One region of the Dactylosporangium thailandense genome, then DNA from elsewhere that is predicted to be linked to it. Evidence: riboswitches for the same ligand, from Rfam matches in the RefSeq annotation. Region 1 holds a riboswitch; the other holds the start of a gene.

Region 1 (4,336 bases):
ACCCGCGTGCGGCCGTCGGCGCGGGCGACGGCGGTCGCGTGCGCGAAGAGGGCCCGGCCGACGCCCCGCCGCCGGTGGGCCGGGCGGACGTGGATGTCGACGTGGGCCTTGTCGAGGTTCTCGTGGCGGGGCAGGTCGAGCTGGACGGCACCGACCGGCTCGCCGCCCTGCCGGGCCAGGAAACGGTGGCGGAATTCTCGGGGCGGCGGGACGCGCCACTGCATGTCGTACTGATACCGGCATTCCGGCGGCAGATCGGGCCGGTCCGCGTGGACCGACTCACCGACGATCTCGAACGCCGCGTCGACGGCCGCCGGGTCATCGGCGCGCACCTCGACGATCTCGAGCGTGTGCGGGGTCATGGGCCTCAGGGTGTCGCCGAGCGGCGGCTCCCGGCAATCCATTTATCCCCGGAAATGGTCGGGAGGACGCTCGCCAGCACCTCCGGTGCTGTGGTCGCGGATCCAGGGATCTCGCGGCGACACGTCCTCCCGCACCGAGCATCCTGAACCCCGGGACCTAGGGCGTCAAGTCACCCATCCGACATTCCGCGCAGCAACGACTACGCTCGGTATCGATCGTCTCCCCCACTCGGGCGAGGTACCCCTCGTCCGAGCGTGGAAGCGCTCTCCGCAGATCAACGGACCGTGATCGCGGGAGCGAAAAAATCATCCGAGCAGACCGGCCTCGCGGGCCGACTTCAGCGATGGCTTGACCCGGTGCGTGGGAACGGCCCGGTCGGCGACCGCATCGAGGGTCTTGAGGCCGTCGCCGGTGTTGAAGATGACCGTCTCCGCGTTCGGGTCGAGCTTGCCGGACTCGACGAGCTTCTTGAGCACCGCTGTGGTGACCCCGCCGGCCGTCTCGGCGTAGACGCCGGCGGTCCGGGCGAGCAGCTGGATGCCCTCGCGGATCTCGTCGTCGCCGACGTACTCCATCCATCCGCCGGTGCGCCGCACGGACTCCAGCGCGTAGACCCCGGCGGCCGGGTCGCCGATGTTGAGGGACTTGGCGATGCCGGTCGGCTTCACCGGGGTGATCTCGTCGGTGCCGTCGTGCAGCGCCTTCGCGATCGGGTTGCAGCCGGCCGACTGGGCGCCGAACACCTTCCACTCGCTCGGCGGGACGAGCCCGATCTCGACCAGCTCGGCGAACGCCTTGTCGATCTTCGTGAGCAGCTCGCCGCTGGCCATCGGGATGACCACCTGGGCCGGGATGCGCCAGCCGAGCTGCTCGGCCACCTCGTAGCCGAGCGTCTTGGAGCCCTCGGCGTAGAAGGGCCGCACGTTGACGTTGACGAACGCGGTGTCCTCGAACTCGTCGGTCTCGGTGAGCTCCGAGCACAGGCGGTTGACCTCGTCGTAGGAGCCCTCGATGGCGACGACCTCGCCGCCGTACACGGCGGTCATGACGACCTTGCCGGGCTCCAGGTCGGCCGGGATGAACACGGTCGAGGGGACGCCGGCCCGCGCGGCGTGCGCGGCGACGCTGTTGGCGAGGTTGCCGGTGGAGGCGCAGGAGTAGCGCGTGAAGCCCAGGGCCTTCGCCGCGGTCAGGGCCACGGACACGACGCGGTCCTTGAACGAGTGCGTCGGGTTGGCGGAGTCGTCCTTGACGTACAGCGGCGCGGTGAACCCGAGCTCCCGGCCCAGTCCGTCGGCCCGCACCAGCGGCGTCAGGCCCGGGTCCAGGGTCACGCGGGTCTCGGGGTCCAGCCCGACGGGCAGCAGCGGCGCGTAGCGCCAGATGTTCTTCGGCCCCGCCTCGATCTGCGCCCGGGTCACCTTGGCCAGCGCCGCCGCGTCGTAGCCGACCTCGAGCGGGCCGAAACACTCGTAACACGCGTGCTGCGCGGCGAGCGGGAACGTCGCCCCACACCCGCGGCAGACCAGGTTGCGGGCGGGCGAGTCGGTGAAGACGCTGAGCGTCGAGGTCATGGCAGAGGCCTTCCTCTCATCTTTCCCAAAGCGCACGGGCGTGCACCGGGACGGATTTGGCACCTACCGCGACAAGCCTCGTCTTCGAGCACGCGTCGCAGGGGTTGCCGGGGCTTCATCGGGCCGTATCCCTCTGCCCCTCTGGATGAGGTATTGAGTTGTGGGTGCAGCTGTACCCGAGTGTAAGGGGCACCACCGGCCCCCGGGTATGAGTCATCTCACGAGCTGGGCCGGGCTAGCGTTTCAGGCATGCACCCTGCGGCGGCGGACTGGTTCACGCGGCGCACCTCCCGCTGGCCCGACTGGCCGGCCGACGAGGTGCTCGCGGCGAAGGGTGACACCCGGGTCAGCGTGGTGCTGCCCGCGCTCGACGAGGAGCCCACGGTCGGGGAGATCGTCAGCGGGGTGCGCAGCCTCGGCCCCCTGGTCGACGAGCTGATCGTGGTCGACTCCGGCTCGGTGGACCGCACCGCCGAGGTCGCCGCGGCCGCGGGCGCCACCGTGCACCACCGCGACGACATCCTCCCGGCGACCGGCTCCCGGCCGGGCAAGGGCGAGGTGCTGTGGAAGGCGCTCGCCGTCACCAAGGGCGACATCCTGGTGTACGTCGACGCGGACCTCACCGACTTCCGGCCCCACTTCGTGACCGGGCTGCTGGGCCCGCTGCTGGCCGACCCGGCGACCCTGATGGTGAAGGCGTTCTACGACCGGCCTCTGCTCGACGTCTCCGCGGCCGGCGGCGGCCGGGTCACCGAGCTGGCCGCCCGCCCGCTGCTCAACGCGCACTTCCCGGAGCTGGCCGGAGTCGTGCAGCCGCTCGCCGGCGAGTACGCGGCCCGCCGCACCCTGCTCGAGTCGCTGCCGTTCGCGGCCGGCTACGGCGTGGAGACCGGCCTGCTCATCGACGCCTGGCGCGCGCACGGGCTCGACGCGGTGGCCCAGGTCGACCTGGGCCAGCGCACCCACGGCCACCAGGACACGGCCGCGCTGGGCCGCATGGCGGCGACGATCCTGCAGACGATCAACGCCCGCGTGTCGCCGGGCCGCTCCCTCTGGCCGACGTTGACGCAGTTCGAGCGGCGGGATTCGGCGGTGGTACCGCACGAGACGGCCGTCGCCCACCCCGACCGCCCCCCGATGGTGACCGTCCCCGGCTACACCGCCTGAGCCTCGCCCCGCGCTCGTTCTGCTTACCCGTTACCCGGCTTCTGTCGCGGCTTCCGCTTCTGCCGCGGCCTCCGCCTCTGCCGCGGCCTCCGCCTCTGCCGCGGCCTCCGCCTCTGCCGCGGCCTCCGCCTCCGCCGCGGCCTCCGCCTCCGCCGCGACCTCCGCCTCCGCCGCGACCTCCGCCTCCGCCGCGACCTCCGCCTCCGCCGCGACCTCCGCCTCCGCCGCGACCTCCGCCTCCGCCGCGACCTCCGCCTCCGCCGCGACCTCCGCCTCTGCCGCGGTTTCCGCTTCTGCTGCGGCTTCCGCCCGGCGCGGGTCGGGGCCGAGCAGCATCGCCGCCAGCCCGGCGGTGACCAGCACCGAGACGCCCGCCGTCGCCGGCCCCGGCCCGCCCGCGACCAGGGCGCCGAGCGCGAGCCCGGCCCCGGCGCCGGCCGCGACCACCAGCCGCACCGCGAGGCGCGCGGCCACCGGCCCGTCGAGGTACGCCGCCGCCGCCACCGCGAGCGCGCCCCCGAACAGCACCAGCGGGGCCGCGATCGACCAGCCGTCGGCGAGCCCGGACGGCCCGAGCACCGCCCCCGCGGCCGCGTGCAGCGCGGCGACCGGCAGCGCGATCGCGGCCCCGGTTCCGGCCGAGACGCCGACCCGCCGCCGGGCGAGCGCGTCCGGGCGCGGCTGGAGCCACCCCAGCGGCACCGGCCGGTACTCCTCGTTCAGCCCGTGCCGGTCGCGGGGCAGCCGCAGCACCGCGAGCCCGGCGGCCCCGGCCAGCGCCGCGACCACCAGCCCGGCGGGCGCCCAGGCGGTCAGGTAGCCGGCGGCGAGCCCGAACCCGAGCGCGACCAGCGCCCGCAGGCGGTGCAGGGAGGCCGGGCGTCCGATGAGGTACTGCACCAGCACCGCGAGCGTGAGCGCCGCCAGGCCCGCGAGCGTCCAGCCCAGCACCGGCCCGCCCGGGCGCCACGGCTCGGCCGCGAACCCGAGCGCGGCCACGACCAGCCCGGCCACCTCGGCCAGCACCGCCGCGGCGACCGCGAGCATCACGCCCACGACTCCTCCAGCCCGTGCCGCTCGCGGGGGCGGCCCAGCACGACCAGCGCGACGATGCCGGTGAGCAGCGCGGCCACCAGGGTCCAGGAGTGCTCCCGCCACGGCTCCTGCGGCGGCCCAGTTCGAACCACGACGCAGCGAGGCCGTCCGTCCACCGCCGCCGGCTACGCCACCGC
Region 2 (4,336 bases), 170 kb from region 1:
GGAGTCGCTGTACCACCCGGGAGTCCGTACGCCCGACTGGATCAAGGTGAAGCTCGAGGAGAGCTGCGAGTTCGTGGTCGGCGGCTGGCGGCCGGGCAAGCGCGCGCTCGGCGCGTTGCTGGTCGGGGTGCCGGTCCCGGGCGGGCTGGCCTACCGCGGCCGGGTGGGCGGCGGCATCTCCGGCGCGTCCGAGCGCTCGCTGCTGGCGGCCCTCGAGCCCCTCTCGACGGGCCGGAACCCGTTCGGCGCGTCGGTGCCGCGCGAGGACGCCCGCGGCGCCGTGTGGGTGGACCCGCACCTGGTGGTCGAGGTGAAGTTCGGGCACCGCACGCGCGACGGCCGGCTGCGCTTCCCGCGCTTCCTGCGCATCCGGCCGGACCTCAGCGCCGAGGAGGTCCGCGATGCCTGACCGGATTCACGTGGAGGTCGACGGCCGCCGGCTGGACATCTCCAACCTCGACAAGGTGCTGTACCCGCGCGCCGGCTTCACCAAGGGCGAGGTCCTCGACTACTACACCCGGATCGCCCCCACACTGCTGCCGCACCTGCGGGACCGCCCCCTGACCCGCACCCGCTACCCGAACGGCGTCGAGGGCGACGGCTTCTTCGAGAAGAACGCGCCCGCCGGGACGCCGGAGTGGGTGCGGACCGTCCGGCTGCCGGTCCCCGGCTCCTCGAAGGGCCGCGAGCAGATCGACTTCATCGTGGTCGAGGAGCTCGCGACGGTCGTGTGGCTGGCCAACCTCGCGGCGCTGGAGCTGCACACGCCGCAGTGGCGGGTCGACGCCGAGGGCCGCCCGCTCGACCCCGACCAGCTCGTCGTGGACCTCGACCCCGGCCCGCCCGCGGGGCTGCCGGAGTGCTTCGAGGTGGCCCTGGTGCTGCGCGAGCGCCTGGCCGCCGACGGCCTGGAGTGCGCGGCGAAGACCTCCGGCAAGAAGGGCATGCAGCTCGTCGTGCCGCTGCCCGGCGGCGAGACGGCCGACGAGGTGAGCGCCTACGCGAAGGCGGTCGCCGAGGAGCTGGCCCGCGCCCGCCCGCGGCTCGTGGTCGCGAAGATGGCGAAACAGCTGCGGCCCGGCAAGGTGTTCATCGACTGGAGCCAGAACAACGCGTTCAAGACGACGGTCGCGCCGTACTCCCTGCGCGCCGGCCCCACCCCGACCGTGAGCGCCCCGCTGGCGTGGGACGAGGTCGAGGCCGGCGAGCTGACCGCCGCCGGCCTGACCCCATCGGTGGTGCTCGACCGCGTCTCGGCCCGCGGCGACCTCCTGCTGGGCCGATAAGTCGGGCGCTACGCGCCGCGACTTATCGGACATTTCGTATATGTCGGGATCACTGCAGGGCGGCGAGCAGCCGGTCGATGTGCTCCTCGGTGGTGCCGATGCCGAAGCTGGCCCGGACGGCCTGCCCGCCCCCCGGCTCGCAGCTTGCCGCCACCTCCGGCGACGCCTCGCCGGTCAGGCGGGCCGTGGCCTCGGACAGCAGGCGGTTCGTCAGCGGGTGCGCGCAGAACAGGCCCGTGCGCACCCCGATGCCGTGGTCGCGGCCGAGCGACACCGCGAGCTGACCCGGGTCGCGGCCCCGCACGGCGAAGGAGACGATGCCGACCCGCGCCGCGTCGGCGGGGAAGAGCCGCAGCTCCTCCACGTGCGGCAGCGCGGCGAGCCCGGCGCGGAGCCGGTGCAGCAGCGCCTGCTCGGTGCCCGCGAGGTCGCCGGCGAGGTCGCGGTCGCGCAGGGCGCGCAGCGCGGTGGCGAGGGCGACCGCGCCGAGGAGGTTGGGGGTGCCGGCCTCGTGGCGGGCCGGGCCGGTGGCCCAGCGCGTGGGCCCGTCGCCGGGGACGTGGGCGCTGGCCCCGCCGCCGGCCAGGTAGGGCTCGGCCGCGTCGAGCCAGTCCGCCCGCCCGGCGAGCACGCCCGCCCCGAACGGCGCGTAGAGCTTGTGCCCCGAGAACGCGACGTAGTCCGCGCCGAGCCCGGCGAGCCGCCCGGGGGCGTGCGGGGCGAGCTGCGCGGCGTCGACGGCGATCCGGGCGCCGTGGCGGTGCGCGACCTCGGCCAGCGCCTCCACCGGCCACACCTCGCCGGTCACGTTGCTCGCCGCGGTGACGCTGACGAGGACGTTGGGGTTCCGCAATTGGTACAGGCACAGCTCCAGCGCCTCGACGGCCTCCCGCGGCGTGCGGGGCGCCGGCAGCCGGATCGCGTCGCGCCAGGGCAGCAGGTTGGCGTGGTGCTCGGCATCGAACGTGACGACCGTGGTGCCCGCCGGGACCGCCCGCGCGAGCAGGTTGAACGCGTCCGTGGTGTTGCGCGTGAAGATCACCGTGTCGCCCGGGCCGTGGCCGAGGACGTCCGCGACGGTCTCGCGCGCCTGCTCGTACTCCCGCGTGCAGCGCTCCGACAGGGCACCCGCGCCGCGGTGGACGCTGCCGTAGTAGGGCAGCAGGTCCGCGACGGCGTCGGCGACGACCCGCAGGCAGGGGGCGGTCGCGGCGACGTCGAGGTTGGCGAAGTCGACGCTGCGCCCGTCGGACAGCTTGACCTCGCCGGGCGTGAGAATTTCGGACACAGGGCAGCCCTTTCGCTCGCGCTTGCCCGGCACACCGCGTGCCGGGCCGGGTCATCACCCGGGGCACCCCGCCGCGAACGCGAGGGTTGCCGGCCAGCAAGCCGGGGCTGTGCGCTGGCACTCATGACCTGACATGACCGTACCGCGGATAAAGTTGCCCCATGAGCGATCTCCCGCCGAATGGGACGCCGTCCTCGCCCGAGCCCGCGTCCGGGCCGCCCGCCGCCTCGCCGCCGGGCGCGTCCCCGTGGGCCTCCCCGAGCGCTCCGGCGACACCCTCCGGCTGGGGCTCGCCTTCAAACCCGGAGCCCTCCCCGTCGCAGCCCGCCTCGGCCCCGCCCGCTTCGGCCCCGCCGGCCGCGCAGCCCGCTTCGGCCCCGCCGGCCGCGCAGCCCGCTTCGGCCCCGCCGGCCGCGCAGCCCGCTTCGGCCCCGCCGGCCGCGCAGCCCGCTTCGGCCCCGCCGGCCGCGCAGCCCGCTTCGGCCCCGCCGGCCGCGCAGCCCGCTTCGGCCCCGCCGGCCGCGCAGCCCGAGTGGGGGCGGCCGGCGTGGAGTCAGCCCGCCTCCGCGCCGCCGGCCGTCGAGCCGGCGTCGGCCCCTCCGACCGCCTGGGGACAGCCGGCGCCCGGTGCCGAGTGGGGCCGGCCGATGACGCCCCAGATCCCGGCCGGGCAGTCGTCCGGCCCGGCGATGGCGCCCGCGGTGCCCAACGTGACCGAGGCGGTCGAGCCGCCGACGGGCCGCCAGGAATACCCGACGGCCGCGCTCGCCCTGGCCGCCGCCCCGCCCGCGAAGCGCTCCGACCGGCGCCGGCTCTGGACGCTGATCGGCGTCATGGGCTTCATCGCGGCCTGCGGCGTCGCCGTGCTCGCGTTCTTCGGCTTCAGCGGCGGGTGGACGGCGCTGGTCGTGGGCGTGGCCTCCGCGGTGATCCCGGTGCCGGTGCTGGTCTCCTGCTTCCTGTGGCTGGATCGGTACGAGCCGGAGCCGGTGAAGTACCTCGTCTTCGTCTTCGGCTGGGGTGCCTTCGTCGCGACCGGGGTGGCCCTGGTGGTCAACACCGCCGGCTCCTACTTCGCCGAGAAGGCCGGGCTCTCCGACGCGCTGGTCGCCGTGATCGTCGCGCCGCTGATCGAGGAGAGCATGAAGGCGCTCGGCCCGGTGCTGCTGTTCTGGCGCCGCCCGCGCGCGTTCTCCGGCATCATCGACGGGATCGTCTACTGTGGACTTTCCGCGACCGGGTTCGCGATGGTCGAGAACATCCTGTACCTCGGCTTCAAGGGCTACGGCGAGGCCGCCGACAAGTCCGGACCCGTCACCGGGGCCGCGGCGTTGGTGGGCATCTTCATCGTGCGGATCCTCATGACCGGGTTCGCCCACCCGCTGTTCACCTCGATGACCGGCATCGGCCTCGGGTTCGCCTCGCGCTCCTCGGCCCGGCCGGTGCGCTTCCTCGCCCCGCTCGCCGGCCTGCTGGTCGCCATGATGCTGCACGGCTCGTGGAACCTCATGTCGGTGACGGCGTCGACGAGCGCGTGGGTCCTGCTCTACGGCTATTTCGCCGTCATGATGCCGATCTTCCTGTGCATGGTCGGCTTCGCCCTGTGGCTGCGCTCCAACGAGGGCAAGCTGACCGAGCGCGTGCTCGGCGAATATGCCCGGGCCGGATGGTTCTCGCCGCCCGAGGTCGCCGCGCTGGGCACGCTCGGCCGCCGCCTGTCCGCCCGCCGCTGGGCCAAGCGGGTCGCCGGCGACGCGGGCGC

The links. Region 1 has a riboswitch for S-adenosylmethionine ahead of thrC (threonine synthase). Riboswitches for the same ligand answer to the same signal wherever they lie in the genome.
Region 2: linked by a shared signal. The riboswitch ahead of AC6JBM_RS40715 (aminotransferase class V-fold PLP-dependent enzyme) and the one ahead of thrC (threonine synthase) in region 1 are both predicted to bind S-adenosylmethionine.

The regions. Positions count from the first base shown of each region.
Region 1 is NZ_AP029195.1:9,313,992-9,318,327, forward strand. Features, by position in the region: gene AC6JBM_RS41460 (GNAT family N-acetyltransferase) at 1-362, opposite strand, end outside; gene thrC (threonine synthase) at 669-1,937, opposite strand; SAM riboswitch class I at 1,951-2,089, opposite strand; gene AC6JBM_RS41470 (glucosyl-3-phosphoglycerate synthase) at 2,187-3,104, shown strand; gene AC6JBM_RS41475 (hypothetical protein) at 3,135-4,160, opposite strand; gene AC6JBM_RS41480 (hypothetical protein) at 4,151-4,291, opposite strand.
Region 2 is NZ_AP029195.1:9,141,886-9,146,221, reverse strand. Features, by position in the region: gene ligD (non-homologous end-joining DNA ligase) at 1-409, shown strand, start outside; gene ligD (non-homologous end-joining DNA ligase) at 402-1,286, shown strand; gene AC6JBM_RS40715 (aminotransferase class V-fold PLP-dependent enzyme) at 1,336-2,565, opposite strand; SAM riboswitch class IV at 2,588-2,703, opposite strand; gene AC6JBM_RS40710 (PrsW family intramembrane metalloprotease) at 3,222-4,336, shown strand, end outside.